DNA from 4 places in the Streptomyces sp. NPDC006372 genome. Region 4 is predicted to be linked to each of the others. Evidence: riboswitches for the same ligand, from Rfam matches in the RefSeq annotation. Region 4 holds a riboswitch; each other region holds the start of a gene.
The links. A riboswitch is a leader RNA that binds a small molecule or an ion and turns the genes downstream of it on or off. The one in region 4 is predicted to bind cobalamin.
Positions count from the first base shown of each region.

Region 1: another riboswitch for cobalamin. It lies ahead of ABZ016_RS34110 (cobalamin biosynthesis protein); the one in region 4 lies ahead of ABZ016_RS19725 ((2Fe-2S) ferredoxin domain-containing protein).
Region 2: another riboswitch for cobalamin. It lies ahead of ABZ016_RS30390 (ABC transporter substrate-binding protein); the one in region 4 lies ahead of ABZ016_RS19725 ((2Fe-2S) ferredoxin domain-containing protein).
Region 3: another riboswitch for cobalamin. It lies ahead of ABZ016_RS17205 (energy-coupling factor ABC transporter permease); the one in region 4 lies ahead of ABZ016_RS19725 ((2Fe-2S) ferredoxin domain-containing protein).

Region 1 is NZ_JBEXQJ010000033.1:42,117-47,632, forward strand. Features, by position in the region: gene cobN (cobaltochelatase subunit CobN) at 1-1,115, opposite strand, end outside; gene ABZ016_RS34105 (cobyric acid synthase) at 1,112-2,620, opposite strand; gene ABZ016_RS34110 (cobalamin biosynthesis protein) at 2,623-3,558, opposite strand; cobalamin riboswitch at 3,657-3,790, opposite strand; gene ABZ016_RS34115 (hypothetical protein) at 3,943-4,164, opposite strand; gene ABZ016_RS34120 (inorganic phosphate transporter) at 4,199-5,458, opposite strand.
Region 2 is NZ_JBEXQJ010000026.1:49,009-54,524, forward strand. Features, by position in the region: gene ABZ016_RS30380 (ABC transporter ATP-binding protein) at 1-757, opposite strand, end outside; gene ABZ016_RS30385 (iron chelate uptake ABC transporter family permease subunit) at 754-1,767, opposite strand; gene ABZ016_RS30390 (ABC transporter substrate-binding protein) at 1,764-2,780, opposite strand; cobalamin riboswitch at 2,848-3,038, opposite strand; gene ABZ016_RS30395 (CoA-binding protein) at 3,122-3,529, shown strand; gene ABZ016_RS30400 (4-hydroxybenzoate 3-monooxygenase) at 3,600-4,823, shown strand; gene ABZ016_RS30405 (metalloregulator ArsR/SmtB family transcription factor) at 4,844-5,203, opposite strand; gene ABZ016_RS30410 (cation diffusion facilitator family transporter) at 5,264-5,516, shown strand, end outside.
Region 3 is NZ_JBEXQJ010000009.1:164,890-170,405, forward strand. Features, by position in the region: gene ABZ016_RS17190 (ATP-binding cassette domain-containing protein) at 1-467, opposite strand, end outside; gene cbiQ (cobalt ECF transporter T component CbiQ) at 464-1,213, opposite strand; gene ABZ016_RS17200 (energy-coupling factor ABC transporter substrate-binding protein) at 1,219-1,587, opposite strand; gene ABZ016_RS17205 (energy-coupling factor ABC transporter permease) at 1,584-2,321, opposite strand; cobalamin riboswitch at 2,351-2,558, opposite strand; gene ABZ016_RS17210 (serine/threonine-protein kinase) at 2,614-3,999, opposite strand; gene ABZ016_RS17215 (MFS transporter) at 4,130-5,416, opposite strand; gene ABZ016_RS17220 (ABC transporter permease subunit) at 5,413-5,516, opposite strand, start outside.
Region 4 is NZ_JBEXQJ010000012.1:16,919-22,434, reverse strand. Features, by position in the region: partial or broken gene ABZ016_RS19735 (alpha/beta hydrolase) at 54-934, opposite strand; gene ABZ016_RS19730 (APC family permease) at 1,173-2,675, shown strand; gene ABZ016_RS19725 ((2Fe-2S) ferredoxin domain-containing protein) at 2,691-3,062, opposite strand; cobalamin riboswitch at 3,126-3,252, opposite strand; gene ABZ016_RS19720 (hypothetical protein) at 3,392-4,183, shown strand; gene ABZ016_RS19715 (aromatic ring-hydroxylating dioxygenase subunit alpha) at 4,174-5,337, opposite strand; gene ABZ016_RS19710 (IucA/IucC family protein) at 5,445-5,516, opposite strand, start outside.

The DNA of each region.
Region 1 (5,516 bases), on a different contig from region 4:
GTGTACCCGGCGTCCCTGAGGGCGTCCAGCACCCGCACCGCCGAGGCCGGGGTGTCCAGGCCGACCGCGTTGCCGACCCGCGAGTGCTTGGTCGGGTAGGCGGTGAAGACGAGCGCGAGCTTCTTGTCGGCGTTCGCCTTGTGCTTCAACTCCGCGTGCCGTACGGCGATCCCCGCGACCCGCGCGGCCCGCTCCGGGTCGGCGACGTACACGGGCACGTCGTCCGCGCCCTGTTCCTTGAAGGAGAACGGCACGGTGATCAGCCGTCCGTCGAACTCCGGGATGGCCACCTGCATCGCGGCGTCCATGGGGGAGAGGGCGGCGTCGGAGGCCTCCCAGGCCTGCCGCGAGGTCGTCAGGCACAGCCCCTGCAGCACGGGGACGTCCAGCTCGGCGAGGGCGCCGACGTCCCAGGCCTCCTCGTCGCCGCCCGCCGAGGCCTGCGAGGCGTGGGCGCCGCCGGCCGCGAGGACGGTGGCCACCAGGGCGTCGGCCTGCCCGAGGATCTCGTACAGCCCCTCGTCGGCCCCGCGCAGCGAACCGCAGTAGACCGGCAGTGCGTCGGCCCCCCGCGCCTCGATCGCGTCGCACAGGGTGTCCACGAACGCGGTGTTGCCGCTCAGCTCGTGCGCCCGGTAGAAGAGCACGCCGACGGTCGGCCGGCCCTGGTTGCGCGGACGCTCGCCCCGGACGCCGTACTCGGGCATCCGCTGCGGCGCGGCGAAGCCCTCGCCGGTCAGCAGCACGGTGTCGGACAGGAACCGGGCCAGCTCGGTGAGGTTGGCGGGCCCGCCCTCGACGAGGTACTTCAGCGCCTCCGCGACGACACCGGCCGGCACGGACGACTCGGCCATCAGCTCCGCGTCGGGCACGGCCTCACCGCCGAGCAGCACGGTCGGGGTGCCGGACGCCTTCAGCGCGGCGAGCCCCTCCTCCCAGGCCCGCTTGCCGCCGAGCAGCCGTACGACGGCGATGTCGGCGCCCTCCAGCAGGGCCGGAAGGTCCTCCCGGGCGTCCACACGGGTCGGGTTGCCGATCCGGTACGAGGCGCCGGAGGCGGCCCGGGCCGCCAGCAGGTCCGTGTCGGCGGTCGACAGCAACAACACGGTGCTCATGCGGGCGCTCCCGGGGGGATGAAGGGCAGACCTCGCGGCGCACCCGACTCGATGAGCCGCCACAGCGCGTCCGTGTCCGCGTGCTGTTCGATCAGGTCGCCGAGCCGGTCGAGCTGTTCCTCGCGCAGCGCGGCGAACGACGTGTCGGGCGCCGGCACGAAACGGCGGCCGGCGGCGGCCGCCACCTCGCGCAGGAAGGCCCGCCGGAACCCGTCGGACTCCAGTGAGCCGTGCCAGTGCGTACCCCAGGTCTGGCCGACCCGGCAGCCGTCCAGGAAGGGTTCGCCCCCTTCCACGGTGGCGATCCCGTGATGGATCTCGTACCCCTCGACGCGCTCGCCGAGGGCCTCCCCGACCGGCCGGGTGAGGGTCTTCTCCGGGGCGAACCGCACGCGGACGGGAAGGACACCGAGCCCGTCCACGCTCCCTTTCCGGCTCTCGACCTCGTCCTCGATGTGCTCACCGAGCACCTGGAAGCCGCCGCAGATGCCGAGGACGGGCCGCCCCTCGGCGACCCTGCGCCGCAGCGCCTCGGCGAGCCCCCGCTCACGCAGCCATTCCAGCGCGCGGACCGTTCCCCGGGTGCCCGGGACGACGACGAGATCGGCGTCGGCGAGCTCCTCCGGCCGGTCCACGAACCGCACCACCACACCCGGTTCGGCGGCCAGGGCGTCCACGTCGGTGAAGTTGGACATGAGGGGGACGGCGCACACCGCGATCCGCAGGACGTCCTCCCCGACGGGCGGGGCGACGGCCGACTCGCGCACCGTCCCGCGCAGGGAGACGCGAAGCCCGTCCTCCTCGTCGATGCCGAGCCCGTGCCGGAAGGGCAGGACGCCGTAGGTGTGCCGTCCGGTGAGACCGTGCAGCATGTCCAGACCGGGCTCCAGCAGACTCACGTCCCCGCGGAACTTGTTGACGAGGAACCCGGCGACGAGCTCCTGGTCCTCGGGCGAGAGCAGGGCGACGGTCCCGAAGAACGAGGCGAAGACACCGCCCCGGTCGATGTCGCCGACGACGAGCACGGGCAGCCGCGCGCCCCGCGCGATCCCCATGTTGACGATGTCCGTCCGCCGCAGATTGATCTCGGCGGGAGAACCGGCCCCCTCACAGATCACCGCGTCATACGTGCCCCGCAACTCGGCGAGACAGTCGAGAACGGTCCCGAGCAGTTTCTGCTGACGTCCGCCGTGGTAGCCGCGCGCGCTCAACTCGCCCACCGGCTTGCCCATCAGCACGACCTGGCTGCTCCGCTCGCCACCGGGCTTGAGCAGCACGGGGTTCATCAGCGCGGTCGGCTCGACGCGGCAGGCCTGTGCCTGCATGGCCTGCGCCCGCCCGATCTCGGCGCCCTCCTTCGTCACGAAGGAGTTGAGGGACATGTTCTGCGCCTTGAAGGGCGCGACCTTCACGCCCTGCCGGACCAGCCACCGGCAGATCCCGGCCGTGACGACGCTCTTGCCCGCGTCGGAGGTCGTACCGGCGACAAGAAGCCCACCGCTCATACTCACTGCCCCCTCTTCAGCAACCGCGCGCCGGCGCACACCCCTAGCGCGAGCCAGGTGACGCGCCGCGACAGCCGCACCGCCCGCGCGACGTCGTCCGTGACGACGGCACGCCCTTTTGTGTTCAGCACGGGCCGGTGCTCCACCCGCCCGCCGTACGAGAGCGTCCCGCCCAGCCGCACCCCGAGCGCCCCGGCGAAAGAGGCCTCCACGGGACCGGCGTTGGGACTCGGATGCTGCGCCGCGTCCGCCCGCCAGGCGCGTACGGCCCCGCGCGGATCCGGTCCGGCCAGCGCCGCGAGCACGGCGGTGAGCCGGGCCCCCGGCCACCCCGCGAGGTCGTCCAGCCGGGCGGAGGCCCACCCGTACCGCCGGTACCGGGCGGACTTGTGCCCGACCATGGCGTCCAGGGTGTTGACGGCACGGAACCCGAGCAGCCCCGGCACGCCACCGACGGCTCCCCACACGAGCGCCCCCACGACCGCGTCGGAGGTGTTCTCGGCGACGGACTCGACCACGGCGCGGGCGATCCCGGCGGCGTCGAGCGCCTGCGGGTCCCGGCCGCACAGGTGCGGAAGCCGCGCACGGGCCGCTTCGACGTCCCCCGCCTCCAGGGCCCGCCCGACGGCCTGCGCCTCCCGCGCGAGCGAAGTCCCCCCGACCACGGCCCAGGTGGCGGCACCGGTCAGCGCGACGGAGGCGGCGGAGGAGGGACGGACGGCACGTGCGGCGACGGCCCCGAGCGCGACGGCACCGCCCGCGCACACGGCGGCGTGCAGCGTGCCCCACCCCCGGTGGTCCCGCCACAACACCCGCTCCACGGCGCCCGCGGCCCGCCCGAACACGGCAACCGGATGCCCCCGGCGAGGATCGCCGAGCAGCAGGTCACCGATCAGACCGGCGGCGGCGCCGTACGCGAAAACGCGACCGGCACCCATGGGCTCAGCCGGCCACAGGAGCGGTCAGGGGCGGGGTGATCGACCTCGATCGGCAGCCGCGCATGGCGATATGTCCTCACTCAGGGTGTCCACGCCCTGGTTCGACGAGACCGGCGGTGAGAGTTCCTGGCTCCCGGGGTTCACCACCCCGGTGACAGTGGCGGGACCGCGCCGGACTTCCACCGGCTTCCTCTCCTGCCGCCGTATTGGCCCCGGCAGTCCACCACGGTCGCGAACGGCCGTCAACTTGCCGTTGACCTGCGCGGGGAGAGTGTGCAGAACCCCACACCGGGTTGGTGCGGTACGACGCCGGGTCGCCCCCCACACGCCGACCGGGCGGCACAGGACCGAAGCCCCGTGCCGCCCGGCGGCGAACAGTCGTGGTCAGGCCACGATCAGATAGATCCCGTACCCCACGGCCGCCGCGCACGCCGCGAAGCACGCGTACGCGCCCGTCACCGCGAGTCCCGCCGAACCGCCCTGCGCGGCCGCCCGCTCGTGGCGGGACAGGCCGGTGATGCCCAGGGTGAACAGGCCCACCAGGGCCACGGTGACCACGAGGCTGACACCGAAGACGGAGCCGAGGGCCGCCCAGTCGATCTTCATGGCAGAGGTTCTCCTTGTAACCGCGTGGGCGGGGTCAGACCGGGGTGGACGTGGTGGTCGGGGCGGCGGGTTCCCGTTCGGCCTCCGCCTGGGCCGGGAACGTGGGCAGCGGCTCCTCCGAGGCCGTGCCGCCCGCCGGCGGCGGCGTCACCGCGGCCATCGCCGTGGTCACCACACCGGCCGGCTCCGTCTCCTCGGGGTCGATGACGTTGGTGTGGTCGATGACCTCACGCCGGGACAGCTTCCAGATCACCGCGCTGGAGGCGACGAGGAAGACGGCCACCACCGCCGTGCCCCAGTCGCCGAAGCCGGTGACGTACTCGGCGAGCGCGCCCACCAGGGCTGCCGCCGGCAGGGTCAGAGCCCAGGCGACGAACATCCGCGTCGCCGTCGACCAGCGGACGACACCGCCCTTGCGGCCGAGGCCCGCGCCCATCACCGAGCCGGACACGGAGTGGGTGGTGGAGAGGGAGAAGCCGAGGTGGGAGGAGGCCAGGATGACCGTCGCCGCGCTGGTCTGGGCGGCGAAGCCCTGCTGCGGCTGGAGGTCGGTCAGGCCCTTGCCCATGGTGCGGATGATGCGCCAGCCACCGAGGTAGGTGCCGAGCGCGATGGCGAGACCCGCCGAGAGGATGACCCACATGGGCGGGTCGGAGTCGGGGGCGACGGCGCCGCCGGCGACCAGGGCGAGGGTGATGACACCCATCGTCTTCTGGGCGTCGTTGGTGCCGTGGGCCAGGGAGACCAGGCCCGCCGAGGCGATCTGGCCGGCCCGGTAGCCCTTCTTGGACGCCTTGCCGTCGGCCTTCTTCCCGAGGGAGTACGTCAGCCGGGTGGCGAACATCGCCGCGATGCCCGCGACCAGCGGCGCGGCGATCGCCGGGATCAGCACCTTGGTGACCAGGACGTCACCGTGCACCGCTCCGACGCCCGCCGAGGCGATCGTGGCGCCGATCAGGCCGCCCATCAGGGCGTGCGAGGAGCTGGACGGCAGACCGACCAGCCAGGTCAGCAGGTTCCAGAGGATCGCGCCGACCAGGGCGGCGAAGATGACCTCGGGACGGATACCGGCCTCGTCGACGAGGCCTTTGGAGATCGTGTTGGCGACTTCGACGGACAGGAAGGCGCCGACCAGGTTCAGGACCGCGGACATGGCCACCGCGACCTTCGGTCTCATGGCGCCCGTGGAAATGGTCGTGGCCATCGCGTTCGCGGTGTCGTGGAAACCGTTCGTGAAATCGAACGCGAGTGCGGTTACCACCACAATCGCGAGGATCAGCGAGAAGCTTTCCATTTACCCAGGCAATCGTTCGAGGTCGTTGGCCGGACGAACGTAGGTAACCCGAGTGAAC
Region 2 (5,516 bases), on a different contig from region 4:
CTTCACGGCTGACGGCGGCCCGGACGCCGTACACCTCGGCGAGGAGCTCCTCCGTGAGGACGTCACCGGGGGCGCCGGACGCCACGACCCGGCCCGCGCTCAGGACGACGACCCGGTCGCAGTACATCGCCGCGAGGTTGAGGTCGTGCAGGGCGACGACGGTGGTGACCGGCAGGCCGGTGACCAGCGCGAGCAGGTCGAGCTGGTGGTGGATGTCGAGGTGGTTGGTGGGCTCGTCGAGGAGGAGTTCGCACGGCTCCTGGGCGAGCGCGCGGGCGATCTGGACCCGCTGGCGTTCACCGCCCGAGAGGGTGTGCCAGGGCTGGCCGGCCCGGTCGGCGAGGCCGGTGCGCTCCAGGGCGGCGCGCACCGCCCGCTCGTCGTCCGCCGTGCCGGGCGTCCAGGCGCGGCGGTGCGGCACCCGGCCCAGCCGGACCACGTCCACGACCGTCAACTCGACCTGCGTGTCGACCTGTTGCTCGACCACCGCGAGGCGGCGGGCGACGGTACGGCGGGGCAGCTCGCCCAGCGGGGTGCCGTCGAGGGTGACGACCCCGGCGGTCGGCGTGAGCAGCCCGGCCAGCAGCCGCAGCAGCGTGGACTTGCCGGAGCCGTTCGGGCCGAGGACGCCGACGGTGGAGCCGGTGTCCGGAGCGAGGACGACGCCGTCGAGGATGAGGCGCCCGTCGGCGCGACGGCTGACCCGGTCGGCCCGGAGCCCGGTCGTCGAGGAGGCCCGCTGGACCGTGTCGCTCATCGCACCCTCCGCGTCCGGTAGAGCACCGCCACGAACGCCGGCACCCCGATCAGCGACGTCACGACTCCCACCGGTACCTCCTGCGGATCGAGGGCCGTGCGGGCCAGGGTGTCCACCCACACCAGGAACACCGCGCCGGCGAGGGCGGTGACCGGGAGCAGCCGCGCGTGGCCGGGGCCGGCCAGGGCGCGGGCGGCGTGCGGCAGGACCAGTCCGACGAAGCCGATCGCCCCCGCCGAGCTGACCAGCGCGGCCGTGAGCAGGGCCGTGACGCACAGCAGGACCAGCCGGGTGCGGGCCACGGACACCCCGAGGGCGGCCGCCGCGTCCTGCCCGAAGGCGAAGGCGTCGAGGGTACGGGCGTAGGACAGGCACACCACCAGCGTCACGGCCAGCACGGCCAGGCACAGCCACACGTCGGTCCAGCCCGCGCCGCTGAGCGATCCGAGCAGCCAGAACAGCACCCCGCGGGTCGTCTCGGCGTCGGCGGAGGTCAGCACGACGAAGGAGGTGAGCGCGGAGAAGAGCTGCATGGCGGCGACACCCGCCAGGACGACCCGGTCGGTGGTGCCGCCCAGGGAGTGGCTGAGCAGCAGCACCAGCGCGAAGGAGACCAGGGCGCCGAGGAACGCGCCCGCGGACAGCGAGACGGCACCGCCGCCCACGCCCAGGACGACGACCAGGACCGCGCCGGTGGAGGCGCCCGAGGACACGCCGAGCACGAACGGGTCGGCCAGCGGGTTGCGCAGCAGCGACTGCATCACCGCCCCGCACACGGCCAGCCCCGCGCCGCACACGGCCGCGAGCAGGGTGCGCGGCAGCCGCAGTTGCCAGACGATGCCGTCCCGGATCGGTGTCAGGTCGGAGCCGCCGAGCCCCAGGTGGGCGGCGACCACGGACCACACGTCGGCGACCCGGATGTCGGCCGGGCCGACGGTGATCGCCAGGGCCAGGGAGACGGCCAGCAGGAAGATCCCGCCGGCGCCGAGGGACAGTGCGCGAACGGTCACTTCACGAGCCCGAACTCACGCAGTCCGGCGGAGACCTGTTCCACGCCCTCGACCGTGCGGATGGCCGGGTTCATGGCCTGCCCGCTGAGCAGCACGTACCGCTTGTGCCGGACCGCGTCCATGTTCCTGGTGACGGGGTTGGACTCCAGGAAGGCGATCTTCTTCGCGGCCGACTCCGCGGTCTGCGACTTGCGCGTGAGGTCGCCGATGACGAGGACGTCCGGATCGCGGTCGGCGACCGTCTCCCAGTTGATCTGCGGCCACTCCTCGTGCGTGTCGTCGAAGACGTTCTTCGCACCGAGGGCACGGGTGATGATGCCGGGGGCTCCGCAGCAGCCCGCCATGTAGGGCGACTCGGAGTTGGCGAACCAGTACAGGAGGGTGACGCCGGAGGCGTCGACGCCCTGGGTGGCCTTCCGCATCCGCCGCTGGAGGGAGGCCACGAGTTCGTCGCCGCGTTCTCTCACCCCGAACACGGTCGCCAGGTCCCGTACTTCGCGGTAGATCGTGTCGATGCCCAGCGCCTTGCCGCGCGCGCCGTCGCCGCCGGCCGAGTTGTCCTTCCCGGCGCAGTCGGACGGGGAGACGTAGGTGGGCACGCCGAGCTTCTCGAACTGCTCACGGGTGGCGACGCCGCCCTTGCCGAGGGTGGAGACGAAGGACGCGGCGACGAAGTCGGGATCGGCGTCCAGCACCCGTTCGAACGACGGGTTGTCGTCGGCGATGCGCGGCACCTTCGCGTTCGCCTTCGCCAGGCCCTTCATCACCGGGTCGGTCCAGGTGGCCGTGCCCGCCATGCGGTCGGCGAGGCCGAGGGAGAGCATGATCTCGGTGGTGCCCTGGTTGAGGGAGACGGCATGCTCGGGCGCGGCCGGGACGCGGACCTCGTGGCCGCAGTTGCCGAGGGTGACGGCGGCCTTCTCGGTGGTCGGCTTCGCGTCGCCGCAGCCGGTCAGGAGGAGGGAGCCCGCCGCGAGCAGGACGGCGGCACGGGCAGGTCGGGCGAGGGGCACGGAACCAGTCCTCAGTCGTCGAGGGCCCGATCGCGGAGCCCGGTCGTACGGTGCTCCCCCGCCGCGTGCGGCCGCGGGGGCCGCCAGCAGGTCTTCGGACTCGGGTTCACCCGGTGCGGAACGCCTTCCCGGACGACTCGCACGCCGTCCAGTGGCCGAGGCCCCGCCCGTCCCCCTCACCGCTGCGCGTCAGTTCCGGATTCGCACCGGATTCCCTGACCCACGTACATGGGTTCGACTGGCCTCGGCAAGCTATCACGGGGGTGCCGGGGAATCACCGGCACCCCTGGGTCGTTGTGCCGACAGAGCAGCTCATACGTGACGTTCTCAGGAGGCCGCCGATGTACGGCGACGAGGCAACGGTCCGCAGGATCCTCACCGATCTCGGCGACACCTGGGCCGTGGTGGGCCTGTCCTCGAACCAGGCACGCGCGGCGTACGGCGTCGCCGCCGTGCTCCAGCGGTTCGGCAAGCGGGTCGTGCCCGTGCACCCCAAGGCGGAGACGGTGCACGGCGAGCGGGGGTACGCGAGTCTCGCGGACATCCCCTTCGACGTGGACGTCGTGGACGTGTTCGTGAACAGCGACCTCGCCGGTGCGGTCGCGGACGAGGCGGTCGCCAAGGGCGCGCGGGCGGTGTGGTTCCAGCTCGGTGTCGTCGACGCGGAGGCGTACGACCGGACCCGCGCGGCGGGCCTGGAGATGGTGATGGACCGCTGCCCGGCGATCGAGATCCCGCGACTCGGGTGACCGTGGCCGTCCCCGGGGCGCCGGCCCACCGCCCCGGGTGGCGTGCGGGGCGTGCCTCCATAATGAGCGCATGATCCACGCCTCCCCACCTCCGAACTCCGGTGCCCCGCAATGTTTCCCCGTCGTTGTCGTGGGTGCGGGGCCCGCCGGTCTGACCGTCGGCAACATCCTGCGGGCCGCTTCGGTGGACTGCCTGGTGCTGGAGACCGAGACCCGGGAGTTCGTCGAACAGCGGCCCCGGGCCGGTGTCATCGAGGAGTGGGCCGTGCGCGGCCTGGAGAAGCGGGGCCTGGCCCGGAACCTGCTGGACCGCGCGGAGCTGCACACCGCGTGCGAGTTCCGGTTCGAGAACGAGCGGTTCCGGTTTCCCTTCGGCGAGTTGACGGGCAGTCATCACTTCGTCTACCCGCAGCCGTTGCTGGTGACCGACCTGGTGCGTGAGTACGCCGACGTGCGGGACGGGCAGGTCCGGTTCGGGGTCCGGGACGTGCGCGTGCACGACATCGACAGCGACCGGCCCTCGGTGTCGTACACCTGCCCGGAGTCGGGTGAACGGCAGGTCGTGCACTGCGACTTCGTGGCGGGCTGCGACGGGGCCCGTGGGGTGACCCGGGCCTCGCTGCCGCCGGAGCGGATCCGTGTCGCACGGCACGACTACGGGATCGGCTGGCTGGCCCTGCTCGCCGAGGCACCGCCGTCCGCCGACTGCGTGCTGTTCGGCTGCCACGCCAACGGGTTCGCCGGGCAGATGCCGCGCAGCCCGGAGGTGACCCGCTACTACCTTCAGTGCCCGCCGGGCGACGACCCGGAGAACTGGCCGCACGAGCGCGTCTGGGCCGAGCTCCAGGAGCGACTCGGAGCGACCGGTGTGCCGCCGCTGGCGGAGGGCCGGCTGATCGAGAAGCGCGTGCTGGACATGCACGACTACGTGGTCGAGCCGATGGTGCACGGCCGGCTGTACCTGGCCGGTGACGCGGCCCATCTGGTCGCGCCCATCGCCGCCAAGGGGATGAACCTGGCCCTGCACGACGCCTTCCTGCTCGGCGACGCCCTGGTGGCCCGCCTCACGGGCGGGGACGACAGCGGCCTCGGCGGCTATGCGCAGGCGTGCCTGCGCCGGGTGTGGGACTACCAGGAGTTCTCGCAGTGGCTGTCCGAGGTGTTCCACGGTGCGGCGTCGGGCGACCCGTTCCGCGCGGGCACGTCGCTCGCCCGGCTGCGCCGTCTGTTCTCATCGCCGGTGGCGGCCGCCGCCTTCGCCGAGAAGTACCTCGGGACGGCCGCGCGGTACTGACTCGGCCGCACCGTACCGGCTCAGTCGTGGACGGGCCGGTCGGTGAGCCGGTGGTCGGCCACGTTCAGGGCCTCGTCCACGAGCCGGCGCAGATGGCCGTCGCGGAGTGAGTAGATCACCCGGCGGCCCTCCTTCCGCGTGTTCACCAGACCCGCGAGGCGCAGGCGCGCCAGGTGCTGGCTGACGGCCGGCCGCGCCGCGCCGCACACCTCCGTGAGTGTCGTGACATCGGCCTCCGCCCTGGTCAGAGCATGCAGCAGGGTGAGGCGGGTGCGGTCGCCGAGCAGGGCGAGGAGTTCGGCGGCGAGCGCGAACTGCTCCTCGCCCGGGGTGCGCGGATGCGCATCGTCCGCAGGTGACAGGTGCATGCGTGCGCTCATACGCACATAATGGCGCCATGGGCGTGAGCACGTCCACTCCGGCACCGGAAGGGGATCCACGTGAGCGACCGGCACGACCACCCGCACGGAGACGGACACGGACACGGGCACGGGCATCACGGGTACGGGCGCGAGGGCCATGGCCACGAGCACGCGGGCCACGGACACGGGCCCGGCGACCACGGGTACGACCACGGCGGTCACCGGCACGGGGGACACGAGCACGGCCACTCCCCCACCGGTCTCCGCCGCCGTCTCTCCCACCGCCTCTCCCACCTCCTCACCCCGCACTCCCACGAGACGGCCGACAAGG
Region 3 (5,516 bases), on a different contig from region 4:
GCGCCCGCGATGGCGGTGCGTTTGCGCTGCCCGTAGGAGAGCAGATGGGTGGGCCGGTCGGCCAGGGCGGTGATGTCCAGCGCGTCGAGCGCCTCCGCCACCCGCGCCCGCACTTCCCCGCCGGACAGCCCGAGGTTCAGCGGCCCGAACGACACGTCCTGCTCGACGGAGGCCGCGAACAGCTGGTCGTCCGGGTCCTGCACCACCAGCTGGACGGTCGTCCGCAGCCGCGTCAGGCCTTTACGGTCGTAGGCCACCGGCTGCCCCCCGACCGTCAACCGGCCCTCGTCCGGCCGCAGTCCACCGCTGAGCAGCCGCATCAGCGTGGTCTTGCCGCTGCCGTTGCGGCCGAGCAGGGCGAGCGCGCGCCCCTCGCGGATGTCGAAGTCGAGGCCGCTGAGCACGGCCGGGCCGTCCTCGTAGGCGAAGGACGCGCCCCGCAGGGCGACGAGGGCGGGCTCGCTCATGTCAGCGGCCTTTCCAGTAGGAAGGTGAGCACGGTCAGCACCACGAGGAGCGCACCACTGGCGGCCGTGAAGCGGACGGAGACACGGGCTTCGGGCAGCAGCACGCGCAGCGTGCCGTCGTAGCCGCGCCCGGCGAGACCGGCCTGGAGGCGGGCCGCGCGGTCGAAGGCACGGACGAACGCGGTGGCGCCGAGCCCGCCCAGCGAACGCCAGGCGGCGGCCCGCGAGGTGTGCCCGAGCCGGGCGGCCTGCGCATCGCGGACCCGGCGCACGGAGTCCAGCAGCAGGAAGCTCATGCGGTACGTCACGAGCGCCACGTCCACGACGGGCGCGGGGATCCCGGCCCGGACCAGCCGCGGCAGCAGATCCGACATGGGCGTGGTGAAGGCGAACAGCAGCACGCCCAGCGAGGCCGCGGAGGTGCGCAGCAGCAACTCACCGGCCCGGACGGGCCCGTCGCCGGCGACGGAGACGAAGCCCCCGGGCCCGCCGACCTGGACGAGCAGGGTGGCCGCTCCGGTCACGCAGAAGCCCAGCGGCACGCGGTAGGCCCGCCACAGCCGCTGCCAGGGCACACCGGCCGGACCCAGCAGCACCACCAGGGCCGTCACGAGCACCAGGGCCGCGCCCGGCCAGGGCGGCAGCGAGACGGCCAGCACGGTCAGCCCCAGTCCGAGCACGGCCTTGTCCACCGGATGGCGGCGGCGCCAGCGACTGCTGTGCGCCGCCGCGTCGATCGGCAGCACGCGGCTCAGGCCCTCTCGGCCGTGGACTTCCCGGCGGCCTCACGGCCCGGGCTCGCCGCGGCCCGCTCCAGCGCCCGCTGCTCGCCCTGCCGCCGGCCCCGGCGCAGGCCGAAGTAGTAGGCGAGGACGCCGGCGCCGAGGGCGGCCTGGAGGGAGAACAAGGCCGACTCGATCTCACCGGACGGCGGTTCGTACAGCGGCGAGAACCAGGGCTTGTAGTCCGGCTGGATCTCGGTGATCGCGTTCTCCGCCTCCGCGTCGGCGCCCGAGAACGGCTCCTTCTTGTGGTCGCCCAGGCCGAGCGCGAGCGGCAGCACGGCGAGCGCGGCCACCAGGACCAGCAGCAGGACGTTGATCTTCGTGTTCCTGCTCATCGGGTCGCCGCCTCGGTCTCGGTCCCGGCCTCGGTTTCGGTCTCGGACTCGGTCTCGGTCCGGGACTGCTTCTTGGTGAGGAGCACACCCAGCCGGGTCAGTTCGCCCTTGCTGGACTGCACCAGCAGCCGCATCACGAGCACCGTCAGCAGACCCTCGCTCACTGCGAGCGGAATCTGCGTGATGGCGAAGATGGAGCCGAACTTGCCGAGTGCCCCCAGGAACCCGCTGCCCGGGTCGGGGAAGGCCAGCGCCAACTGCACGCTGGTGACGCAGTAGGTGGACAGGTCGGCGACGAACGCGGCGAAGAACACGGCGACCATCAGCGGCACGTCGTACCGCCGCAGAAGCTTGTACACCGCGTATCCGGCCCAGGGCCCGACGATCGCCATGGAGAAGACGTTGGCGCCGAGCGTGGTGAGACCGCCGTGGGCCAGCAGCAGGGCCTGGAAGAGCAGGGTGATGGTCCCCAGCACCGCCATGGCGGGCGGCCGGAACAGGATGGCTCCCAGGCCCGTGCCGGTGGGGTGGGAGCAACTGCCGGTGACGGAAGGCAGTTTCAGGGCGGACAGGACGAACGTGAAGGCGCCGGAGGCACCGAGGAGCAGGGTGCTCTCGGGATGCTCGCGCACCTCACGGGTGAGTGACCGGGCCCCGTGGACGACGAACGGCGCCGACGCGACGCCCCAGGCGACCGCGTGCGCCGGAGGAAGGAAACCCTCGGCAATGTGCATGGCTCAGCAGACCCTCTCCAGCACCTCGTGGATGGTTGACGTGCCTTGGCCGGTCTCCTGGCTCACGGGTCCCACCGCCCGTGCTCCGCCTTCCCGGGTCCCTGAGGACCCAGTGGCCGCCCGCGAGGGCCGGAGCCGGACTTCCCGATCACAGTGGCGAGGGCCGCACCGGCATCACACCGGATTTCCCGTTCACCAAGGCGTGGTGACAGTAGTGCCGGGACAAGGGCGATGACAAGCCACCCGAGGGGGCGCGCAAGGGGCGCCCCCCGGCACACCGGCGCAGAACTCCTCAGTCGTCGCCCTCGTCGTCATCGTCCCCCGAGCCCTCCGGGGACGGTCCGGGCTTGTCCTCCTTGGGCTTGTCAGCCTTCTCGGGCTTGGTGTCACTCGCCTCCTCGGTCGGGCCCGTGGGGCTGGGTGCCGGGTCCGCGGCGGTCGGGGGAGCGGGTGCCGTGACGGAGGGAGTGACATCGGCCACTGTGCCGACGGTCGGCGTCCCGTCGGCCGCCGGGGCGGACCCGAGCGGATCGGCGGACTCGGCCGACGAGGGGGCGGCCGGGCTGCTCGCGGACGGGGACGTGTCGGGTTCCGTGCCCTCCGTCGCGGTGTCGTCGGGTGAGAACCACAGCATGCCGGCGCCCATCGCCGCCAGGAAGAGGGCCGCAGCGGCGGCCGTCGCGGCCACGCGCGGCCGGTTGCCCGCGGTGTTGCGCGGTGCGGCGCGACGTGAACGCCCGCCCCGGGCCGTGCGGGACCCCGTCGGCAGCGCGTAGGTGGCGGGGGTGCCGGGGTCTGCCGCCGCGCGCGGTCCCGGCTCGGCGGACGGCACCGGGAACGCGGCCTCCGGCAGCGGTTCGGGCAGCCCCCGCCAGGCGCCGCCGGCGAACCACTCGGCGGTCTGCTGGGCCGTGGGCCGGTCCTCGGGCTGCTTGGCGAGCAGGGCGAGGAGATAGCTCTCGAAGGCCGGCGGGAGACCGTTGACACCGAGCTCGCGGGGTGGCACGGGGGCGTTGTCGAGATGCTGGTGGAGGAGCGCGACGGCGGTGTCGGCCTGGAACGGCGGGCGGCCGCTGAGGAGCTGGTAGAGCACGCAGCCCAGGGAGTACATGTCGGAGGGCGGGCCCGCGGGCTTGCCCAGGGCCCGTTCCGGCGCGAGGTAGAGGCCGGTGCCGACGATCTGGCCGGTCGCGGTGAGTGCCGCGCCGGGATCGTCGAGGAAGCGTGCGATGCCGAAGTCGCCGATCTTGAGCGTGCCGTGGGCGTCCAGCAGGAGGTTGGCGGGTTTGATGTCCCGGTGCACGATGCCCTGCTGGTGCGCGGCGGCGAGTCCGGCGGCGGCCTGCGCTCCGAGGGTCGCGACCCGTTCGGCGGGGAGCGCCCCGGAGGCGGCCAGCACTCCGGAGAGGCTGTCGCCGTCGACCAGTTCCATCACCAGGAACAGCCGGTTGTCGTGCTCGCCGAAGTCCAGGACACCGACGAGGTTGGGGTGGTTGAGACGCCCGGCGGTCTGGGCCTCCAGGCGGAACCGGGAGGCCGCCGTCGCGTCCGTGTCCTGCGGCAGCAGTAACTTGACGGCCACCGCCCTGGCGAGCATCTGGTCGTACGCACGCCAGACCTCGCCCATTCCGCCGCGCCCGATCTCAGTGTCCAGCCGGTAGCGGCCCGCTAGCAGCACTCGTCCTCGTCCTCATGCTCGTGGGAAGGTTCGCCGCAGGCTCGACTCCCCGCGTTCCAGCGGAGGTTGATGGGGTGTGCCGCAGCCGACCCAGGATACTGGCGCCGCGTGACCGCCGTGGCCAGAAGTCTCAGGCGGCCGCGCCCTCCTCCCGGCGCGGCAGCAGCGTCACCGCGAGAGCCGTCACGGCGGCCAGGACCAGCCACGGCACGGCGGCCGGGAGGCCCAGGTCGAGCAGGGAGCCGGTGGCCGCGCTGCCCGCGAGCACGATCAGGCCGGAGACGGACGACAGCGCACCCGAGTAGAGGCCGATCCGGCCCTCCTCGGCGAGGTCGGGCACCCAGGCCCGGGCGGCGGGCACGACCAGCATCTGCCCCACCGTCAGCAGCACCACGAAGCCCGCGGCCGGCAGCAGTCCCGCGATGCCCGTCCAGCCGGCGGGGCGCGCAGCGGCCACCACCACGAAACCCGACGCGATCAGCAGCAGCCCGGCGGTCATGGAGCGGCGCAGATCGAGCCGGTCGCCGGCCCAGCGGGTCACGCGCAGTTGTGCGAAGACCACGAGCACCGAGGAGAGCGCGAACAGCCAGGACAGTGGCGCCTGGGAACCCGACGCGCGCTGCACCTCGTCCGGCAGAGCCAGATACAGCTGGTTGTAGGCGAGCAGGTACGAGCCGTACGCGCAACACAGCGCCAGGAAGCGGCGGTTGTGCAGCAGCACCCGCACTCCGCCCCGCTGCGGGGCGCGGACCCGGCCCGGTATGTGCTGCGGCATCAGCCACAGGTGCCCGGCGAGGACGAGCACGAAGACCGCGGCTCCCGCGAGGCATGCGGTGCGGAAGTCCACGGCGAGCAGCAGCCCGCCGAGCAGCGGGCCGGCGAAGGCCCCGATCTGGCCCGCCACGCTGAACAGGGCCAGGACACCGGTACGCGCCCCGTGCCCTGCCTCTTCCCAGTCCACCGCCTGCCGGGCCACCTCGGACTCCACGGCGGGGGAGAACAGCGCGGCGGCGAAACCGATCACCAGCACGGCGCCGATCACGGCCCCGCTCGCCTCCGCGTACCCGAGCCAGGCGAACCCGGCGATCCGCAGCACGCAGCCGGCCAGCACCACCGGGCGCACCCCCCACCGGTCGACGAGCCAGCCGCCCACTACGAACAGTCCCTGCTGACTGAAGGTGCGCAGCCCGAGGACGAACCCGACCAGCCAGCCCGCCATGCCGATGGCGGTGCCCAGGTGCTCGGCGAGGAACGGCAGGACGGCGTAGAAGCCGACGTTGAAGGCGAGTTGCGTCAGGATCAGCAGCCGCAGCAGCGGCGACAGCTCCTTCCAGAGCCGCCAGGTGCTCTCGCGCGGTGTCCTGGGCGCCGTACGAGAGGCCCGGCGGGTCACGACACGGGGGGTGGGGTCGGTCATCGTTCTTCCGCCGGTGGGGTGGGCACAGGGGTCAGGAGGCCGTCGGGCCGGTGCGACTGCCACCCCGGCACGGGCGTGCTCCGTTCCCCAGACGGACCAG
Region 4 (5,516 bases):
ACCGTTCGCGTGCATGGTGTGAGCATAGTGCGCGCCCGGGGCGGAGGGCATGGTCAGCGGTGGACCCCGCTGTCCTGCCAGAAGTCGCGCAGCTGGGTGACGAGTTCTTCGGGTGCCTCTTCGGCCATGTGGTGTCCGGAAACGATCGGGCCACCGTCGAGGCGGTCGCCCGCCCAGTCGCGCCAGACACCCAGCACGTCGCCGTAGAGGTCGGCCATGTCGTCACGGGTCGCCCACAGCACCTGCAGCGGGGACCCGATACGCCGGCCGGCTCGCCGGTCGGCGTCGTCGTGCTCCCGGTCGACACCGAGGCCCGCCCGGTAGTCCTCGCACATGGCGTGCACGGTGGCCGGATCGTGGATCGCGCGGCGGTAGTCCTCGTACGCTCGGCGCCCATCTCCTCGGGGCCGGCCTTGTACCAGGCGTCCGGGTCGGCGCTGATGACGCGCTCGGCGGGCTTGTCGGTCTGTCCGAGGAAGAACCAGTGCCACCAGCTCGCGGCGAATGTCGCGTCGCAGCGCCGCAGCGCCTCACCGATGGGGACGGCGTCCAGCACGCTGACGGCGGACACGGCCTCCGGGTGGTCCAGAGCGAGGCGCGTGGCCACGTACGCGCCCCGGTCGTGCCCGACGACGGCGAAACGCTGGTGCCCGAGTCGGCGCATGACCGCCAGGCAGTCTCCGGCCATGGCTCGCTTGGAGTAGGGACGGTGCTCCGGGTCGGTCGGGGGCTTGTCGGACTCGCCGTAGCCCCGGAGGTCGGGGCAGACGACCGTGTGACCGGCCGCGGCCAGCAGCGGGGCGACGCGGTGCCAGGTCGCGTGCGTGCGCGGATGACCATGCAGGAGCAGCACCGCCGGACCGCTCCCGCCTAAACGCACCCGCAGGTCAGCGCCGTCTCCCGCACATCGCGCCAACGAGAAACCGTCGAACACGTGCCCCCCTGTGTCTCGAGCGTGGTGGCTCATGCGGCGCCGGAGCAGGACACCCCGTCGTCGGCCTGTCAAGTGCCCCACGCTTCCCGGATGACTCCCGGCCTGGCCCTGGGGGTCGCGAACCAGCGCCGGAAAGCGATGTAAAGCGACATCAAGCGGCTGAACCGCCATCAATGAACGCCATACCTCACACCTGCCTGTTGTATGGATCCATCCACGCACAACGGGAGTGACGAGCATGGCCGACGAGGTCACGGAGGACGCGGGCCCGCCGCCGTCCGCGAGTCTGAAGCCCGATGCGATCGGGTTCCTCGACGCCCTGGTCATCGGGCTCAACGCGACCTCCCCGGCCTACTCCGTGGCAGCGGTCATCGGCCCGATCGTGGCGCTGGTGGGCCTCTACGCCCCCGGGGTGATGCTCGCGTCGTTCGTGCCCATGCTGCTGATCGCGTCCGCGTTCTACTACCTCAACAAGGTGGACCAGGACTGCGGCACGACCTTCTCCTGGGTCACCCGGGCCATGGGGCCGTGGGCGGGCTGGCTCGGCGGCTGGGCCATCACGATGACCGGTGTCCTGGTGGTCGGGTCGCTCGCGGACGTCGCCGTGACCTTCTTCCTGCTCGCCGTCGGACTGGACGGCTGGGCCGACAACGACGTCGTGCGCCAGGTGCTCACCGTGCTGCTGATCCTCGTGATGACGGCCGTCTGCGTCATCGGTATCGACGTGTCGGCCAAGGTGCAGAACGTCCTCATCCTGGCGCAGGTCGCCTGCCTGCTCGCCTTCGCCGTGGTGGCGCTGTACCGCGTCTACGCCGGCACCGGCACCCTGGACTCCGTCGAGCCCAAGATCGGCTGGCTGGACCCGTTCGGAGCCGGCGGGGCGCCGCTCACCGCGTCCCTGCTGCTGGGTGTGTTCATCTACTGGGGCTGGGAGTCGGCGGTCAACCTCACCGAGGAGGTCGAGGACTCCGCGATCGCGCCCGGCAAGGCTGCCGTGTGGTCGACGGTGCTGCTGCTGGTGACCTACATCGCGGTCGCCTTCGCGGTCGTGGCCTACGCCGGGACGGCCTACCTCGCCGAGAACGCGGCGGAGGAGGAGTTCATCTTCGCGCTGCTCGCCGAGGAGGCGATGGGCGGCTGGGACTGGGTCGTGCTGCTGGCGGTGTCGACGTCCGCGCTCGCCTCCACGCAGACGACGATCATCCCGGCCTCGCGCACGGGGCTGTCCATGGCACGCCGGCACGCCCTGCCCGCGCACTTCGGCCGCATCCACCCCCGGTTCCGCACCCCCGACGTGAGCACCTGGTGGGTCGCCGGCATCGCCATCGTCTGGTACCTCGTCCTCTTCCACATCAGCGAGAACGCCCTCTTCGACTCCCTGACCGCGCTGTCCCTGCTGATCGCGTTCTACTACGCGCTCACGGGGCTGGCGTGCGCGGTCTACTACCGCCGCGAACTGACCCGCGGCGCCCGCGACTTCCTGCTGATCGGTCTCGGCCCGCTGATCGGTGCCGGGCTGCTGGCGTGGCTGCTGGTGGAGTCCGTGTCGGACATGGCCGACCCCGCCAACTCCTACAGCGGCGTCTCGTGGTTCGGGATCGGTCCGCCGCTCGTCATCGGCATCGGCATCGCCCTCACGGGCGTGGTCCTGATGGTCGTGTGGCGGCTGAGGGCCCCCGCGTTCTGGTCGGAACGCCCCAGCACGGTCGACCCCGCCCTCGTGCACGGCGAGGAGTCCTGAAGCCGCCGGTTCTCCTCATGAGCGGTCCGGGCGCCGTTTCGCGAGCGGGCTGAAGGCGTACAGGTCGAGGATCTCGGGACGCGGGGCGACACCGGGACCGCCCTCCCGGACCCAGGAGACGATGTCCTCGGTCGCGGCGGGGTCGTTGACCAGCCCGAGCCACACCGGCCGCCCACCGGCCGCCCGGCCCGCCGCGGAGGGCTGGACGACGATGACGTTGGCCTGGTCGCAGACGTCGAGGCAGTCGGAGATCCGGACCGGCGCGGCCGCCCGCAGCCGCTCGGTCTGGGCGACGTGGTCGACACCGGTCACCTTGCGGCTGCCGCAGCAGCAGTCCCGGCACACGACGATGCGGCACGGAAGCCCTCCGGCCGGCGTTGCGGACATGCCGCACCTTCCCTCTCTCCCGGGGAGATCCGCCCCGGTGGTCGGTCGAGGAGGCGACCGCGTGAGTCTCCTGGCTCTCGGGTCGACGCCGGTCCCGGCCTTCCCACCCGTCCGCGGGCAGTGGCCTGTCGGGAGCGGCTCACCGATCACAGTGGCGGGACCGCGCCGGATTCACACCGGCTTCCTCGTTCCGCCGTCGCCTTAATCGACGGCCATCCTGCCATGGGGCCGGGGGCTGCGGGTGAGGGGCCGGGGAGGCTGCGACTGAGGGACCGGCCGTCGGGTTCCGGTACGGTTCGAGGGAATTGTGTGAGGAACGGGGAGGCTCGGTGGGGGCGGGGAAGCGGCGGGCGGCGGGGAGCGTGGCGTGGCTGCTGATGGGTGTCCTGGCACTCGCCTTCGGGGTGGCCAGTGCCCTGGAGGTGCGTGGAGCTCTGGACCGGGAGCGGGAGTTCCGCTCCGCCCCGGTGTGCGCCTCGGTGCCGGTGAAGGCTTCGGGGTGCCGGTGGGAGCAGGCGTTCACCGTCCGCGGCGCCGACACGCACCGCGGGGAGCGGAACGCCCCACCTGAGGCGGAGTTGGTGCCGCCCTCCGGCAAGCCCTGGGAGGTGACGTTCCTGCACGCCGACCCGGTGGTGTCGGAGCTGGCGCCGGGCGACAAGGTCGTGGGCCTGATCTGGCAGGGGGAGGTCGTCGAGGTGCGCGACGACGGCGATCGACGGCAGCGGACGTCCGACTCGCCCGTGGGGTGGCCCGAGGACCGTCTCGGCGGCGCCCTGATCTGTTTCTCGTTCGGGCTGCCCGCCGTCGTCGGTGGGGCGTGGCCGCTGTTCGCCCGGCGCGACCGACGTCATGCGAAGGCGGCCTCGGTGGTGCGGGGGCACGGCGTCGCCATGGCCGGCGCGGCCCTCCTGACGCTGTGGGCGCAGTCCGCCAACGACTGGCCGCTCTGGTCGATCCCGGCGATCTGGGGGCCACTCGCGCTGCTCGCCCTGGCGTCCATGACGGCCTTCGCCATCGCCGCCCTCCGCGGCGATCTGGACGACGACGCCCCGGCCACCCCGGGCACCCCGGACGCCGCTGAGCCGGACGCCCCGGCCACCGCGTCACGTCACTCCTGATCCCGCGTACCGCCGGAGAGCCGCGCGCCACCGCAGGGCGCCGCACCGCCGCACCCGGCGGGCCGGGCCTCGATGGGGACGCCGTTCGCGCGCAGCACCTCTCGGACGTCGAGGATCAGCGGGAACACCTCGTGGTTGCGGTCCTCGCCCTGCTCGTCCCAGGCCCGCTGCTCCGCTTCCACGGCCATGCGGTCCTCGGCGAACACCCGCTCGGTGAAGCGCCGGATGAACGGCCAGGCCAGCCGGAGGAGGCCGGGAACCTTCGGCTTCTCGATCATGAGCAGTCCGTAGGCGTGACACCTGCGCTGCTCGGCGTCCTCCGGTACGTAGGCGGCCCAGAGGCGGAAGGCCGGGCGGTCGGCGTTCTCCGGGACCAGGTCGAGCGTCTGGTACGGGTACTCGGTGCGGATCGTCATGACATCGGCGGTGCCGCCCCCGATGCCCTCCGAGGCCAGCAGGCCGGCGCTGCGGTTCCGCTTTCCGCCGGTGTGGGTGAACAGGTAGCCGGCCTCCACCGAGCGCTCGTCGCTCCGGTAGCCCAGCAGTTCGGGGTGGAGTCTGCCGACCACGCCCCGGTGCAGGAACTGGTGGTTCATGTCGAGGAGGTTCTCGTGCATGAACGAGTAGTGGCAGTGCACGGTCCGGGAGTACGTCATGGTCCGGTACCGCGGCGAGCCGTAGGCCGGCAGTTCGGGCAGCGGCGTGGCCGCGGCCCGCTGCGGGTCGCCCGGGAAGACGAACACCAGGCCGTACGCCTCGCGGACGGGGTAGCCGCGCACGCCGCGCGGTGGCCGGCGGTCGCCCTTGGCCAGGTACGGGATCTGTGAGATGCGGCCGTCGCCGCGGTAGGCCCAGGCGTGGTAGCGGCAGCGGAGTGTCTCGCCCTCCACGACTCCCATGCTCAGCGGCACCTGCCGGTGGGCGCAGCGGTCCTCCAGCGCGTGGACCTCGCCGCTCCGGCCGCGGAAGAGGGCGATGCGCTCCCCCGCGAACGCGGTGGCCAGCACCCGCTCGTGGCCGAGGCGCCGGGACAGGGCGACCGGGTACCAGTGGTCGGGGTGCAGCCCGACCCGCCGGAGATCGGCCTCGGGGTCCGTTTCACCGTGCCCCGCGGGTTCCGCGGCGAGGGCGCTGGCCCTGTCGGTTTCGGTCATACCTCTCCTCGCGGGTGGGACACGGCACGGACAGCCACCCCCACCCCCACCCTGACCGCCGCCCGCCGTCCCCGCTCTGCCGAGGGGTCCGGACGGGTGAGCGGTGTTCAGGTGCCGCGCAGCGGGTTGGGCAGCGGCAGGTAGCGCGCGTCCGCGCCGTTCGCGTTCGTCCAGCGCAG